DNA from 2 places in the Eubacterium sp. 3_1_31 genome. Region 1 is predicted to be linked to the other one. Evidence: predicted binding sites of a transcription regulator. Region 1 holds the regulator's gene; the other holds the start of a gene.
What was found. The regulator Rex, encoded in region 1, represses fermentation and respiration genes when NADH is low (regulators of the CRP and FNR family bind a similar motif). The targets are predictions, from matches to a motif close to ATTGTTAANNNNTTAACAAT.

Region 1 (8,412 bases):
GTAGTTACCTAGTATCTATATAGTAGTTTATAAGTTGAAATTGCGTTTTCCATGCTTTTAAATCATTTATTTTCCATAGGGTTCATACACCCTTTTTATTTCCAACCATCTTTTCCGTGTACCACCTGCATCAACAATATAGCTGTATTTGTTTATGATTTTGGAGAAGGAAACTTGAAAGTTGCGGGACTTTTCTATTCTTGTGGCAAAATTCTATAGCTAAGCAGAAAAGATATGCTATAATGATACGGTTGAGAAACCTACAGTATCTATGGTGGATAACTGTAATAAAATAGATGGAGGTAGTAGTATGATAGAAATTACCGTGCATTCATTAGCGGAAACAGCACAGCTTGGGGAAAAAATCGGGCATTTGCTGCATCCTGGTTCATTATTAACATTGAGTGGCGATTTAGGCGCCGGTAAGACAACTTTGACAAAGTCTATTGGTAAGGCGTTAGGTGTGAAGAAGGTCATTAATTCGCCAACGTTTACCATTTTGAAAACATATTATGGAAACATGCCTTTGTATCATATTGATGCATATCGTTTAGAGGGCATCTCACAGGATCTGGGCTTTGAGGAAATTTTTGAGGATGATGGCGTTTGTGTAGTGGAATGGCCACATTATATTGAGGAACAATTGCCGAAAGAACGTTTGCGTATCGAAATACGTCGCATTGATGAGGAAGTTCGTTTGTTCATCATTGAGGGTATTGGCAAAGCATATGAAGAGATAGAGAGGGCATTAGCATGAAAACATTATGTATGGACAGTGCGCATAAGCATTTGATCTTTGTGTTACTGGAAGATGGTAACGTGGTGGCAAGTCTTGCACAGGAGTGTTGGAAACGACAGAGTGAAACATTATTTCCTGCGCTTATTGCGTTAATGGAGGAAGCGCATTGGAAAGCGGATGATATTGATGAAGTTGTGATAACGGATGGTCCGGGCAGCTATACCGGTGTGCGAATTGCGATGACGGTGGCTAAGGTTTTATGTACCAGAAAGCATATTCCTTTATATTGCATCAGTACGTTGCAGTTGTATGCAGGTATGCATCCACATACGTTTGTAATGCTGGATGCGCGTAGTTCACGTGCGTATACGGCGTTATTGGATGAAGGAAAGTTTCTTTTGGATGAGGGTATCATGACGCTGGATGAGGTGAAAGCGTATCTGAAGGACAAGGATGTTCGTGTAGTAGGAGAAACGGAATTGATTGATCTTGCTCACGAAGATGTGGATTTTGTGGAAAATTTCCAGGCATTGCGTCCGTTAGCGCGTCGCATTGACAATGTACATACCTTAACTCCGCGATATTTAAAAGAAAATGATGCGTATTTGGTGAAGTAGTATGCTGCGTAAAATGCAAGTGGAGGATATTGAAGCGGTTGCGGCATTGGATAGTGAATGCTTTCCCTTGCCTTGGCAAGAGGAACAATATCGATATGAATTACATGAGAATCCGTTTGCTCATGTTTATGTGTTAGAAGTAGACGATAGGATCATTGGCTATATTGATTTCTGGATTACGTTTGAAACATGTCAGTTGGCGAAGATTGCTGTTGCACCGGCTTATCGTGGACAGCAGTATGCGCATTTGCTGATGGATGTCATGATTGCAACAGCAAATCAAGAGCAGTGTGAAACTATCTCATTAGAAGTACGCGTTTCAAATGAAGCTGCTCATAAATTGTATGAGCACTATGATTTTATCAAAGTGAATGTCCGTAAAGCTTATTATCAGGATAATGGTGAGGATGCGGATTTTCTGATAAAGGCGTTAGGAGGAAATTGTATATGAAAGACACGTATATATTGGCTATTGAATCAAGTTGTGATGAAACAGCGGTTGCCATCATTAAGAATGCGAAGGAAATCGTGGCAAATGTGGTGGCGACGCAGATTGATGTTCATAAGGATTTTGGCGGTGTGATTCCGGAGGTTGCCAGTCGTATTCATGTGGAAAATATTTCAATGGTTATTGAAGAGGCTTTGAAGAAAGCTAACATGGATGTAGCGGATATGGATGCTATCGCGGTTACACAGGGACCGGGATTGGTTGGTTCTTTGCATGTTGGTGTTCAGGCGGCGAAAACTTTGGCTTGGGCATATGATAAGCCATTAGTTCCCGTACATCATATTGCCGGCCACATTTATGCGAATCAGTTAATTACCGAGCTTGCATTTCCTTTACTTGCTTTAGTTGTATCAGGTGGACATACGGAACTTGTTTATATGAAGGATGAATGGAGCTTTGAAATTTTAGGCACAACGCAAGATGATGCAATTGGTGAAGCCGGTGATAAGGTTGGACGTGTATTAGGCTTACCTTATCCAGGTGGTGTCTATGTGGATAAGATAGCAAAGGATGGCAAAGCTATTTATACATTGGCGAAGCCTAAAACAGAGAATGAATTGGATTTTTCTTTCAGCGGTTTAAAGAGCAGTGTCTTGCAGTTTATTGATCGCTGTAAGCGGAAAAATGAAACATTCCTGCCTGAGGATTTGGCTGCTTCTTATCAGGAAACGGCTTTTGAGGCGTTATTGGAAAGAGCACGGAAAGCTTTGGAGCTGTATCACCCTAAACAAATGTTGTTGGCAGGTGGAGTTGCGGCGAATTCTTGTTTGCGTAAGAAGATCAGTGAGGATATGGCTAAGGCGTATCCAGAGGTTACCTTTATCATACCGCCGTTGTCTTGTTGTACGGATAATGCAGCAATGATCGGTGTTGCAGGTACCATCGCTTATCAGCATGGAGAGCGTGGAGATTTTGCTTTGACTGCAGATCCTGGCATGGAATTGGAAAGATAGGACGCATAGAAGGAAAAGTCTTGAGGAAACGTTTATAAACCGAATATTGGATATACCCCCTGAACTGTGGACAAATCAGTAAAGGGGGTTTTTGTATGGGAAAATCTCTAGTCGCATGGATATTATTTTATGAATTTATCTTGTAATAGTATTTACTAGTTGAACATTCTTTCATATAAAGTAATATAATATATAAGGTATCACATTCTTTTTCAATATATGTGTTTCATATCCATTGTTTTAGAGCAAGCAATGGCATAATGAATAGTATTTTGGATAGACTAGATGAGTTTTTTGATGCTATGGATATTTAACATAGCTAAAAAGGAGATGAGCTTATGGATAATTGTTATGATAGTGAAAAGGGAACCTTTCGGTTACGAGCAGGTGCGATTTTGGTTCGTGATGGCAAAGTGCTGATGATGAAAGGTAGATTAGCGGAAGGTGGTAAAGAAGTTATGTATTCACTGGGAGGTGCCATCATGTTTCAGGAAACTGCAGAAGAGGCAATCATCAGGGAAACAAAGGAAGAAATAGGCTTATCTATTCGTGTTAAACGACTGGTATGCATCCATGAGAATTTTTTTGATGTAGAAGATCTTGGCAATAATCATGAGGTATCCTTTTATTATCTGGTAGAACCTGTGCATGAAGAGGATTTAAAAAAGCCATTTCTTAAAACACCTTTAGAGGAGGCGGTTTGGATACCGATCGATGACTATCAAAGCTATGATGCCTATCCGGCTTTCTTTAAGGATACCTTGAAACAGTTGGATGATGAGCGGATACAAACCATCGTGACAAGGCTTGCGAAAGAATGTGAATGATGAAAAAGGAGAATGTACCGGGTAAGCATTTGTAAAGCACTTGATCAATGATTTAAAGAATAAAAAGATATAATTAAAAACATGAAAAGCACGTGATGAGCAAGCGCATAATCAATCACGCAGCCAATAAAGCAATCACAGAAGGTTAGGAGGAAAGAATCATGGAATACTGGGATATCTATACACAAGATGGCATTTGTACTGGACGCAGGGTAAAGCGTGGAGATGCGATGGCAATAGGAGATTACCATTTGGTCATTCATCTGTTGATTCTTGGTAAAGATGGTCGTCTGTTGTTACAAAAACGTTCAGATCAAAAAGAAAGCTTTCCCGGCTATTGGGATTTTGGCATAGGCGGAAGTGCTGTTAGTGGAGAAAATGCCCGGCAATGTGCACAGCGCGAGTTGCAGGAAGAATTAGGCATTTATATGGATTTTCAACAACGTAAGCCGGTTTTGCGCAGCTATGGACAACATTCCTTAGTAGATTTCTTTACCATTGATTATGCCGGAGGATTAGCAGATCTGACATTGCAAAAGGAGGAGGTCAGTGGTGTTTGTTGGGCAGATTTAGAAACTGTGCATCTGATGTGCAAACAGGGAATCTTCATCCCATATCAGCCACATTTGCTTGCTTTATTGTTAGACATGCATAAGCAGCAAGGCTTGCATTGTTCATCATAATATATCGGAAAGCTAAGTTTTCTTGCTTCTTTTTATTAGCACTATGAGATACGTATGACAGTACGTACAAGCCGTAAAAGTTCAAAATGACAAATTCTTCACAATTAAAAAAATTTGTGGTATACTAACAGAGGTGATGAACATGACAGAGAAAAATGTGCCAAAGGCTACGTTGCAGCGCTATCCGGTGTATCTGAAAGCACTGCGGAAACTGAAAAGCTCAGGAGTGGAAAGGATCATGTCCAAAGAGCTTGCCAGTGTTGTGAATATTGAACCAACGACGATTCGCCGAGATTTTTCCTTTTTGGGAAATCTGGGGAAACAAGGGTATGGTTATGATGTCAATAAACTGATTGAAATATTCAACCAGCAGCTTGGCATGGATTTCGATGAGAAGATCATTTTGGTGGGGGCAGGTAATATGGGCCGCGCTTTGATGAAGTATAATAAATGGGATTATGTTGTAGGTGAGATTGCCTGTGCATTTGATATTAATCCTGATCGCCAGGGTGTGCGTTTCGGTATTCCGGTATATGATATCAGTGAGCTGGAACAACGCATTCCGGATGGCTGCCGTATCGCCATCTTAGCCATCAGTGAAAATATTCAGCAGACGGTAGATCGTTTAATTGCCTGTGGCATCACAGGTTTGGTCGATTTTACCCATGTGCATATACAAATTCCAAAAGGGGTTGTATTAAAGAGCGTAGATGTGGTATCATCTATACAGGAACTTGTTTTTGAAACAAACAGTTTAAATGTAGAACGTTGAAACAGGACGATGCCTGCTAACGATGCATAGCGAATCCGGGATGGTGGAAGCCGGAGGCATACGAGCAAGCGGAGAACACCTGTGGAGTTGAATCGGAGAATAGAGTAGACGATTCCGCGAAAGGATGGCGTTAAGATCCGATAAGCAAGATGTCTGTCAGCAGAGGTATTTCTGACAGGAATCAGGATGGCACCGCGTAACTAACTTACGTTCCTGAAAGGGAACGTTTTTTTTGTTCCCTTAATGAATAAAAGGAGGAAATGAAATGTTTGAATTTATGACCATTCGCGAACTATATGAAATCGTATTAAGCGCATCTCATGTAGAACTAGACAGCTTGGAATATGTACAGCTGCAAGGTTGGATACGTACAAATCGCTGCAGCGGTAAATTAGGCTTTATCGAATTAAATGATGGTACGTATTTCCGCAATGCACAATTAGTTTATATGCAGGAATTGAAAAACTTCGCGGAAGTAGAGAAATATCCTACCGGCGCAGCTATTACCGTAACCGGGAAATTAAAATTAACACCAGATGGTAAACAGCCATTTGAAATTGTAGTAACAGAGGCTGTTTTGGAAGGTGATTGTGATCGTGATTATCCATTGCAGAAGAAACGTCACAGCTTTGAGTATATGCGTGAGATACCACACTTGCGTCCTCGTGCGAATTCCTTCTATGCCATTTTCCGTCTGCGTTCTGTATTGTCCATGGCCATCCATGAGTTCTTCCAGAACCAGGGCTTTGTCTATGTACATACGCCAGTCATTACCGGCAATGATGCAGAAGGTGCGGGAGAAACCTTTACAGTTACCACACGTGAAGATCAAAAGTATGAAGAAGATTTCTTTGGGAAACACGCTTCTTTAACGGTATCCGGACAATTGCATGTAGAATCCTTTGCGATGGCTTTTCGAGATGTGTATACCTTTGGACCAACTTTCCGTGCCGAAAACTCAAATACGACACGTCATGCCAGTGAATTCTGGATGATTGAACCGGAAATTGCCTTTGCGGACTTAGAGGATGATATGGATCTTATTGAAGATATGGTGAAATATTGTATTGATTATGTCTTGGAAAATGCACCGGAAGAAATGAAATTCTTTAACAGCATGATTGATAAGGAATGCATTGAACGTATCACCAAGGTACGTAACAGTGAATTTAAGCGTATGACTTATACGGAGGCGATTGAGCTTTTAAAGAAAGCCGATGTGAAGTTTGAAAATAACAAAATCGAATGGGGCATGGATCTGCAGAGTGAGCATGAACGCTACTTATGTGAGAAAGTAGTCAATGGCCCGGTCTTCTTGATTGATTATCCAAAGGATATCAAAGCCTTCTATATGCGTGTCAATGAAGATAATAAGACGGTTGCGGCATGTGATTTGTTAGTGCCAGGCGTTGGCGAATTGGTTGGCGGAAGTCAGCGTGAAGAGCGTTATGATGTGCTAGAAGCGCGTATGAAAGAAATGGGTATGGAAACTGACAGCTTACAATGGTATATGGACTTGCGTCGTTATGGCGGTTGTAAACATGCCGGCTTTGGCTTAGGCTTTGACCGTATGCTGATGTATTTAACAGGCATGCAGAATATTCGTGATGTTGAGCCATTCCCACGTACACCAAGAAATTTGATTTTCTAATCGTAGAATAGACTTTCACAGGGTATGTGAAGGTCTTCTTTTACAATAGATGATACAAAGGGGTAAGAAAGGAACAGAATATGATACGTTTAGCAACAAAACAGGATGCCGCAAGCATATTAGCAATTTATGCTGAATATGTATTGCATGATAGTGCAACTTTTGAATATGAAGTGCCTTCCCTTACGGAATTTGAACAACGTATGGAAGTGATACAACAGGTATATCCATATCTGGTCTATGAAGAGGAAGGAAATATTTTAGGCTATGCTTATGCGCATCGTTATAAGGAGCGTGCGGCTTATCAATGGGATGTGGAATTAAGCGTATATGTCAATAAGGATGTTCATGGAAAAGGTATTGGCAGTATGCTGTATAAAGTATTATTTATTTTATTAAAGAAACAGCAGGTACATCATGCATATGCCTGTATCACTTCTCCCAATCCGAAAAGTGAGCGTATGCATGAGCGGTTAGGATTTCAATTAGTGGCTAGATTTCCTCATACCGGCTATAAATTTGACAAGTGGTTGGATGTTGTTTGGATGGATAAAGAATTACTTTCACCAGGTGTACCTCAACCAATCGTGCCATTGGCATCCTTCATTGAACAATTGCCAAAGAATCTAAGCGAACTTTTAAACAAAGACAATGAGCCTATAAAATAAATCATAAAAAGAGCAGCTTGCATGGAATGATTTCTAATGTGACCTCCAAAAGTTAGACTTAAAATCTAACGAATGAAGGTTGCATCCTTCCTGTAGCTGCTTTTTATCTGTTTGGGGTTTTGTGCCTTTCCTTTTTAAAAGGTGATTCTTTCATGGGGTTTCCAATATGTTAGCCCAATTTGTCAAAAGTTATTCTTTCATGAGTTTTTTAATAGGTTAGTCCAGCTTTTTAAAGGTATCCTTTCTTCGCGTTACCAATACGTTTATCCAATTTCTTTAAAAATTATTCTTTGATAGGCTTTCCGATATGCTTGTCCAATCGCCATTGCGGCGCACTGCCATCATCTGCCCAATATTCATCCAAAGAAATAATTTTATCCTGTTGTAGCTTCAGAAAGGAAACAACATGATAGGAAGCAGTTTGATCTTTTGGATAAACAAGTGTAACACTAATGATCAAATCATCAAGTAACTCTACTCTTTCTACGACCCCATCCCAATCTCCCGGATATTCGCAATTCGCAATAATATATTCATCAAGCGTAAATAGTTCATTGGTACAATGCCAACAAATCCTCGCATCCTGATGAAAATAGTTTCTGATTTCCTGCTCATCCTGTTTTAGGACGGCTTTCCAAAATTCATAGATGTTCATAAGATAACTCCTTTATCAATTATATAGATATAGTATGACATCAGAAAAGCGATAACACAAGGGTAACAAACGATTGTTAGAATAGCAACTGCTTTTTCTATTCACTGACCTCATTCATATAAGCAGTTAACTTGCGAATGAATGTTTGATAATCTTGACAGTTGATGAGATCTTTTAAAAAAGCCGGTTCACTAAGAATCTCAATCAACTGATCAAAGATCTGGGCAAATATTTGTCTGCTGTCATCATGTACGCCTAGTAAGGTGACAATATGCACCTCATGCACTCCCCATTGCATACCATCTGGACAAAGGACGACACTTATAAAGCTTTTTTTAG
Region 2 (8,412 bases), on a different contig from region 1:
AATTGGTACCGGCCATGGGATGTACAGAGCCAATAGCAATCGCTTATGCGGCAGCACTTGCCCAAAAAACTTTACAGGAAGATGTGAAACATGTTGAAATATATGCAAGTGGCAATATCATCAAAAATGTTAAAAGTGTAACAGTACCAAATACCAATGGACGAAAGGGCATCTTAGCGGCAGCAGCCATCGGTATTTGCGCCGGAGATCCAGATAAAAAATTACAGGTAATTTCTAAGGTCAAAACAGAGGATATTCAAAAAATGGAAAAATTTCTGGATACTGTAGATATGCAGCTTCATCGTATCCAGAGTGGCTGTGCTTTGGAACTTATTGTAAAGGTATTTAGCGAGGAACATCATGCACTTGTACATATACGTAATACACATGCGAATGTTGTTCTCATCAAACATGATGAAGCAATTATTTATCAAAAAGAAGATGAACTGCAACAAGAAACCGGTTATTCTTTACAGATGAAACAAATCTATGATTTCGCAATGTCAGTTGATGTTAAAGATGTAGAAGAAATCTTAGAACGTCAAATTGCGTATAATGAGGCTATTGCCAATGAAGGTTTGCGGGGGAATTATGGGGCAGGTATTGGAAATGTATTATTACATACATATGGAACTGCGGTAGAGGTTAAAGCTAGAGCAATGGCGGCAGCTGGCAGTGATGCGCGTATGAGTGGCTGTGAACTTCCGGTCATCATCAATTCAGGGAGTGGAAATCAGGGAATGACTGCTTCTTTACCTGTTTTGGTTTATGCTAAGGAATTGCATAGCTCACATGAACAATTGATGCGTGCCTTGATCATAAGTAATCTGACAACGCTTTATCAAAAACAATTTATTGGGCGTTTATCGGCTTATTGCGGTGCTGTCAGTGCCGGAGCTGGTGCTGGAGCTGGTATTACATATTTACGTGGTGGTGATTATGAGCATATTTGTCATACGATCGTAAATGCTTTGGCAATTACGAGTGGAATGCTTTGTGATGGAGCTAAACCAAGCTGTGCTGCGAAGATAGCTTCAGCAGTAGATGCCGGAATCCTAGGGTATGCAATGTATAAAGAAGGAAAACAATTTTATCGCGGAGAGGGCATTGTGGGTGACTCTATCGAAAAGACCATGGAAGGCATCGGTCAACTAGCACGCGATGGCATGAAAGAATGCGATGATGAAATTATCCGTTTGATGATTCAATCCATATCATAGGGCATATTACATACTACATCAGACGATCATAAGCACGATGGTATATGAGATACATATATTATTTTCTATGTGCTAAAGATTTCATAAAGGAAAAGTCTTTTAAAAATAAGGAACACGGATTAAAGCCAGCAGGGTACTTATATTATAGAGACTTTTCTTTTCTATAACTTATCTTTTATCTGATTCTTTTGTTATGGCTTTTTGCGCTTTTAGTTCCTGAATATTAATATCGGGAGTGACTATCGTATAAATACCACACAGAATGGTGTTGGTATAAAAGGTGATAACTCGCCATAACAACATCATAGCAGCTGCATTGACTTTACCAACGATAGGAGTAAAGATGAGTGCAAATGTTGTTTCTGCTACACCGTGTTTGCCGTAGATTGGCAAGGAAGATAAAATGAGATCGACAAAGAAAGAGGCACTGAAAAACAAGGGGATATCATATAGACTGACTTCTATATGCAAGGCAATTGCGATTAAGATAGGCAGCGAATGGCGTAGTATTAAACGTAATGTATTTACTAGATGGATGCGCAATAGCAGTTTTCGATCTTGTACATATAAAATATTCACTGCTTGTAAAGATTTGCAAAATTGTTCCAGTTTTATTTCGATTGAAGCAGTCGTAACATGAAGGTTTAGCTTTTTCATAAACCAGAGCAATATCTGTATGAGAAGATGCTGCAAAAAGGGCCAAAAGAAAAGCAGCGATACAGCTATGAGCGGTATAAAACCAATCAGAAAACCGATAAAGGCAAAGGGGATTTCTTTCATAAACTGATTCACCAAAAAATCATAATTGATAGCGATGGCGAATGCAGCAAGTAATAAATAAGATATCTGATAAAGCAGCTGATCCATGACCAAGATAGAGCAAGCAACATCTGCTTTAAGTTTTTTCATCTTGAACATGACCATTTGTGCTGCTTTAGCAAACGCAGAAGCACTGACATTCATCAGAAACAAAGAAACAAGACCATTAGAAATGCCATTGTATAAACGATAATCATCTTGTGCTTTATGTCCTAACATACCAATGATGACACCGCCTAATATGCAAGTAATAAAACTTACCGTGATCAGTAAGAGTGAATGGTAGAAATCGAGGTTTTGCAGTAATTGTAAAATATCTTGCAGATCATCTTTTAAAGTAAGATACAACATGCTGATGACAAATAGAGTCAAGATCAGAATTTTTATAACTTGCTGATGTTTCTTCATAGTACTTCCTCTTTTTTCATTAGGATACACCTTTTTCATAATAAGAGCTAGTAATATAACGATTCTTTAGACAATAACAGGCAATTGTTCAGTATTGTAATTTGATAGAATTCATCCATTGTTCAAGAATATGCTGTTGTTTTTTCGACAATGTTGATAGGACCATATGTAAAGCTTCTTCCCAATCTGCACTTGCTGGCAACAGTAAAAGTTCATCAAGTGTTACCCAAGCGGTAAAGACAAATTGCTCAGCATAATGATGGCGCAAGAAGATGGCGAAATCCTTAGGAGTATACGATTGAAATAATACCGTTAATTCTTCCAAAGAAAAGATATAACTATCCCAAATCTCGATCATATCTTGGAAATTATGCAAATGCGTTCGAAAATAATGTATTTTTTCAGTAGTCGATGTCATAGCAGATAAGACTTCTTGATGGTGTGTGAATTCACTATTTAAACAAGCGGTCATTACTTGTAAGGTATATTGTTTTGGCGTGTTATCCTCAAAAATAAAAAGTTCTGCATGGTTTTCCATATCGTTTTGCAGTCGTTGATTTAGAATAGGAAAATAGGCATACACATACACATATACATCCTCGTCAAGATATGGCTGTAAGCTTAGATACATTTGTTGCAAAAGCTCCTGTGGTCGCATTATGGATAACCTTTTATTAAAAGCATCAAGAGCAGCAGCATCCAGCTGAACTCCATAAGATTGTTTCAGGTATACATGTAACAATACTTGAGGCAATAAGACTTCCACCAGATTCTGATTTAGTTCAAACAAAGAAACGTGTCGCTGCATTTGATAAAGCTTATAAATCATCGGAAGTTCTTGATAAAAAGGTTTCAGAAAGGCTACTTCATAAGATAGTTGTTCCAGATAATGAGAAATTAAATCAATTCCCTGTAAATGATACATTGCATGCTCCAAAGGCAAACCATCTAGCAATGGATAATCGATATCTTCTTTTTCAAAAGCATACAACAAAGGAGCATAAGGCGATGATAAACGTTTGAGATAGGTTGGAAAAAAATCGGTAAGGAGATAACGCAGACGTTCATTTGGGTACCATTCGGCATAGAGCTGGACTTTTGCTAAGCGGTGTTTGCAAGCATGGCATAAAAGCTCTAACTGTTGTAAACCATGAACATAACGTTTTTTTAAAGATGCATCATCTGTGGCATGATGGGCTATATAAGTAATGCTGATAAGCATATCGTTTGCTACGTGACGAGGAACACAGCTACTGTTATGGTGTGTATAAAGCTGAATCAAATGTTTAAGTAACTCCAGACGCTCTTGTTGCTGGTCGCTACTCTTTTTTTGTGTTTGTATGTTAGAGCTCATTTTCGTATTTTTAGCTGTTTGCAGCACCGTTTTATAAGGACTTTATCAAATGTTCCATATTGCATATGAAAGGTAAGCAGGGTATGCAGTATGGTGGCATCATTCACTTGCCAGGAAAACAAAGAGCGTAATTGATAATAGGAAAATATGGCATCATGAAGCATGGGTAAATATCGTGTTGCATCTGCATAAGGGGAGGCAGCCAGCGCTTTTATCAGCTCATATAAGATGTGATAGTCACTCTCTACCAAGTCAAAAGCGCTACAAGCATGCTGCACACTTTGTTTTAAGGCTGTCATATCTTCTGCACGCAGATGGTATCCATAAGATTGAAGTTGTTGATTGAGCGTTTGATTGACGGATAAAGCTTGAGATGTCGTATGCATTGATGATCACTTCCTTTCATGTAAAGAGTTTTATCACAAATAGGAAGCGAGGTATAGTCTTGAAAAAATGATGAATTTATGGTATTATATGAATACAAATAAGAGAAAAAAATCTTTAAACTATATGTCGATGGTGTTGAAACATCATTTTTTTATTTTATCGGGATGAAAAGAGCAGATACAGGGATTGAAGAAAGGGCATAAACAAGTCTCAATACAGTATTTAATCATACGAACGTATGATAGAAGTACATACAAAAAAAACATCGGTAAATACACCGATGTTTTGCGTTATTTCTTAAGGACGTTTTACGATAACAGCAGTACCCTGTCCGCCACCGATACACAGAGATGCTAAACCAACTTTTGCATCACGTTTGATCATTTCGTGGATCAATGTTACTAAGATACGGTTACCAGATGCACCTACTGGATGACCCAGTGCAATGGCACCACCATTTACGTTTGTCTTGTTCATGAATTCTTCGCGATCGATACCGTGTTCTTCCACTAATTCATGGATAACACCTAAACTCTGTGCTGCGAATGCTTCATTCAGTTCGACTAATTCAATATCCTGCAGTTTCAGACCTGCATAGTTCAATGCATGACGAATTGCTGGAGTAGGACCTAAGCCCATAGTCAATGGATCTACACCACCTTGGCCGATACCGATAACTTCACAAATTGGTGTTAAGTTATATTTTGCTACAGCATCTTCACTAGCTAATAATACAAAGCTTGCACCATCATTGATACCAGATGCATTAGCAGCTGTTACAGTACCATCTTTAATGAAAGCTGGGCGAAGTTTTGCCATTTTTTCAGGAGTAGATTTACGGTTAGGATGTTCGTCAGTATCAAAGATCACAGTTTCTTTTCTCAGTTTTACTTCTACTGGAACGATTTCATCTTTGAAACGTCCGCTATCAACAGCAGCTATTGCTTTCTGTTGAGATGCATAACCGAATTCATCTTGCATTTCACGAGTGATGTTATATTTTTTCGCAATATTTTCTGCGGTAACACCCATGTGAATACCATTCATAGCATCAGTTAATGCGTCGTAGATCATATGGTCCGTACATTTGAAATCTCCCATTTTGTTTCCTGTACGAGTGTTTGCAGGAATTAGGTAAGGAGCACCTGACATGCTTTCTACACCACCAGCAACAACGATATCATTGAAGCCAGTCTGGATAGACATAACACCTTCCATTACGGTACGTAAACCGGAACCACATACCATGTTAACGGAATGTGAACAAACAGATTCAGGAATACCAGCAGCCAATGCAACCTGACGGCCGATGTTCTGCCCCAATCCTGCACTTAATACGTTACCACACAGCAGTTCATCAACATTTTCAGGGGCAACGTGTGCGTCTTCCAGTAATGCTTTGACAACAGTAGCACCTAAATCAACTGGTTTAACTGTTGTTAAAGAACCCAGAAAACTACCGATTGCACTACGTTTAGCGCTAACAACATAAGTTTTTTTCATTTTCTCTACCTGTCTTTCTTTTTCGAAACCTTTCTTGATATGAATACTAACTTCATACATGAATATGATACCGAAAAAGGATACAGATGTCAACAGCTTGTGAAAAAATTAATAAGTTCTGTATGCATACTTTTGGGTGTTGTAAGTTTAGGATGTTGTCCCTTTATAAGTAGGAGGAAACGTTATCATTTTGATGCATCTTGACTACAATACTAAGAATTCCCAAAAAAGATTAGATTCAAAGCATAAGCATTTAACTAAAGTGTACATCAAGAGCCAAGGATATGACCTACTTATACAAGATTTTTTCTTTTCATGAATAGAAAGGGATGGTAAGCAGGAAAGGTAAGGATAATACAGGAAGAAAGGGTGCTAATGAAACGGGTTTTTTGTTTCTGTTAAAACTTGTTAAAATTTTAACAATTGTGTTGACGAAAGGAAAAAAGAGGGATAAAATTATATATGGATTATGGCTCCCGAAACGCCGGGATACCGCCTGTTATATACATTATTTATATATAGGCGCATGTAAGAATCCTATTAGTTCAAGAACATTCAAGGAGAGGAGAACACTTATGGACTTCATGTTAACAGAACAACACAAAATGATGAAGAAACTATTCGCTGAGTTTGCTGAAAAAGATGTCAAACCTCTTGCAGCAGAAGTCGACGAAGACGAACGTTTCCCACGTGAAAACGTTGAAAAAATGAGAGAGTGCAAAATGCTCGGTATTCCATTCCCAAGAGAATACGGCGGAGCAGGTGCAGATTACCTGAGCTACATTCTGGCAGTTGAAGAACTGAGCAAGAAATGTGGTACTACAGGTGTTGTATTATCTGCCCATACTTCTCTGGGAACTTGGCCAATTTTTGCATTTGGTACAGAAGAACAGAAAAACCGTTATCTGCCTGATTTATGTACAGGTAAGAAACTGGCTGCTTTCGGTTTAACAGAACCAAATGCCGGTACGGATGCTGCTGGTCAGCAGACAACTGCTGTAAAAGATGGCGATGATTATATCTTAAATGGTACAAAGATCTTTATTACAAACGCTGGTGAAGCTGATGTATATGTAATCTTTGCGATGACTGACAAGTCTAAGGGAACACATGGTATTTCTGCCTTTATCGTAGAAAAAGGTATGCCAGGATTTACAGTAGGACAGCACGAAAAGAAATTAGGTATTCGTGGTAGTGCTACTAGTGAATTGATCTTTAACAATGTGCGTTTAAGCAAAGATCAGCTGTTAGGTCAAGAAGGTAAAGGCTTCAAGATTGCCATGATGACACTGGATGGCGGACGTATCGGTATCGCTGCACAGGCATTAGGTATTGCTCAGGGTGCAATTGATGAAGTTGTTCCTTATGTGAAATCACGTAAACAGTTCGGTCGCCCTATTTCTAAATTCCAGAACACACAGTTCCAGTTGGCTGATATGCAGGTAAAAACAGATGCAGCTCGTCTGTTAGTTTATCAGGCTGCGATGGCTAAAGAAAACGGACAACCTTACACATACTTAGCTGCTGAAGCAAAATTATTTGCTGCTGAAGTTGCCATGGAAGTTACGACAAAAGCAATCCAGCTGATGGGTGGATATGGTTATACACGTGATTATCCAGTAGAAAGAATGTTCCGTGATGCAAAAATTACGGAAATCTACGAAGGTACTTCTGAAGTACAGCGTATGGTTATTTCTGGACAGATGTTGAAATAATAAAAGGAAAGGAAGAAGATCATGAAAATTATCGTTCTTGTAAAACAGGTACCGGATTCAACTGAAATCCGTGTCGATAAGGTAACAGGTACTCTGATTCGTGCTGGTGTACCAAGTATCATCAACCCAGATGATTTAGCTGGTGTTGAAGAAGCATTGAAAATTAAAGAGGCAACAGGTGCTCATGTAACGGTTATCTCTATGGGGCCTCCTCAGGCAAGCGGCATGCTGAAAGAACTGTATGGCCGTGGTGTTGATGAATGTATTTTGATTACTGACCGTGCTTTTGCCGGTGCGGATACATGTGCTACTTCTAGTACATTGGCTGCTGCCATTGAAAAAGTTGGTTATGACTTGATCATCGGCGGACGTCAGGCAATTGATGGTGATACTGCACAGGTTGGTCCTCAGACAGCAGAACGTCTGGATATTCCTCAGGTTACTTACGTGGATAAGATCATGGAAGTAAATGATAAGAGTGTTACAGTTCGTAAGTCATTAGAAGATACTGAAGAAATTATTGAAGCTAAGCTTCCATGTCTGTTAACAACATTAAGTGGAATGAACACTCCTCGTTACATGAACTGTAATGATATCGTTGATTCCTTCAGCAAAGAAGTGAAGATCATGACCTTTGCTGATTTGGATATCCCTGCTGAAAAAGTAGGTTTGGCAGGTTCTCCTACTAAGGTTCACCATACATTTACAAAAGATGTTACGGCTGAAACGGAAACTTACGATATGCCAGCAGCTGATGCAGCAAAACTGATTGCTAAAACACTGAAAGAAAAGCAGATCATTACGAAATAGGAGGAGAAAACAATGGCTAAATTTGAAGGATACAAAGATATTTACGTATTCGTTGAACAGAGAAATGGTGAAATTGCCAACGTCGGATACGAATTAATTTCTGAAGCTAGAAAATTGGTAGCATCAATTCCTCAGATGGGATTCCAGGTTGTTGGTGTTCTGTTAGGACACAACGTAACGGATAAAGCAAACGATG

Region 2: ACESSZ_RS08815 (acyl-CoA dehydrogenase) is a predicted target of Rex. The motif match lies at 6,096-6,115, and genes of this name have one in related genera.

Annotation. Positions count from the first base shown of each region.
Region 1 is NZ_CAXUBY010000060.1:157-8,568, forward strand. Features, by position in the region: gene tsaE (tRNA (adenosine(37)-N6)-threonylcarbamoyltransferase complex ATPase subunit type 1 TsaE) at 311-757, shown strand; gene tsaB (tRNA (adenosine(37)-N6)-threonylcarbamoyltransferase complex dimerization subunit type 1 TsaB) at 754-1,356, shown strand; gene rimI (ribosomal protein S18-alanine N-acetyltransferase) at 1,358-1,807, shown strand; gene tsaD (tRNA (adenosine(37)-N6)-threonylcarbamoyltransferase complex transferase subunit TsaD) at 1,804-2,817, shown strand; gene ACESSZ_RS15205 (NUDIX hydrolase) at 3,156-3,644, shown strand; gene ACESSZ_RS15210 (NUDIX hydrolase) at 3,806-4,327, shown strand; gene ACESSZ_RS15215 (redox-sensing transcriptional repressor Rex) at 4,470-5,099, shown strand; gene asnS (asparagine--tRNA ligase) at 5,365-6,750, shown strand; gene ACESSZ_RS15225 (GNAT family N-acetyltransferase) at 6,831-7,418, shown strand; gene ACESSZ_RS15230 (hypothetical protein) at 7,702-8,073, opposite strand; gene ACESSZ_RS15235 (BglG family transcription antiterminator) at 8,171-8,412, opposite strand, start outside.
Region 2 is NZ_CAXUBY010000018.1:21,613-30,024, forward strand. Features, by position in the region: gene ACESSZ_RS08790 (L-cysteine desulfidase family protein) at 1-1,220, shown strand, start outside; gene ACESSZ_RS08795 (lysylphosphatidylglycerol synthase transmembrane domain-containing protein) at 1,389-2,447, opposite strand; gene ACESSZ_RS08800 (DUF6179 domain-containing protein) at 2,536-3,801, opposite strand; gene ACESSZ_RS08805 (DUF6323 family protein) at 3,798-4,187, opposite strand; gene ACESSZ_RS08810 (acetyl-CoA C-acetyltransferase) at 4,486-5,691, opposite strand; gene ACESSZ_RS08815 (acyl-CoA dehydrogenase) at 6,267-7,406, shown strand; gene ACESSZ_RS08820 (electron transfer flavoprotein subunit beta/FixA family protein) at 7,428-8,216, shown strand; gene ACESSZ_RS08825 (electron transfer flavoprotein subunit alpha/FixB family protein) at 8,229-8,412, shown strand, end outside.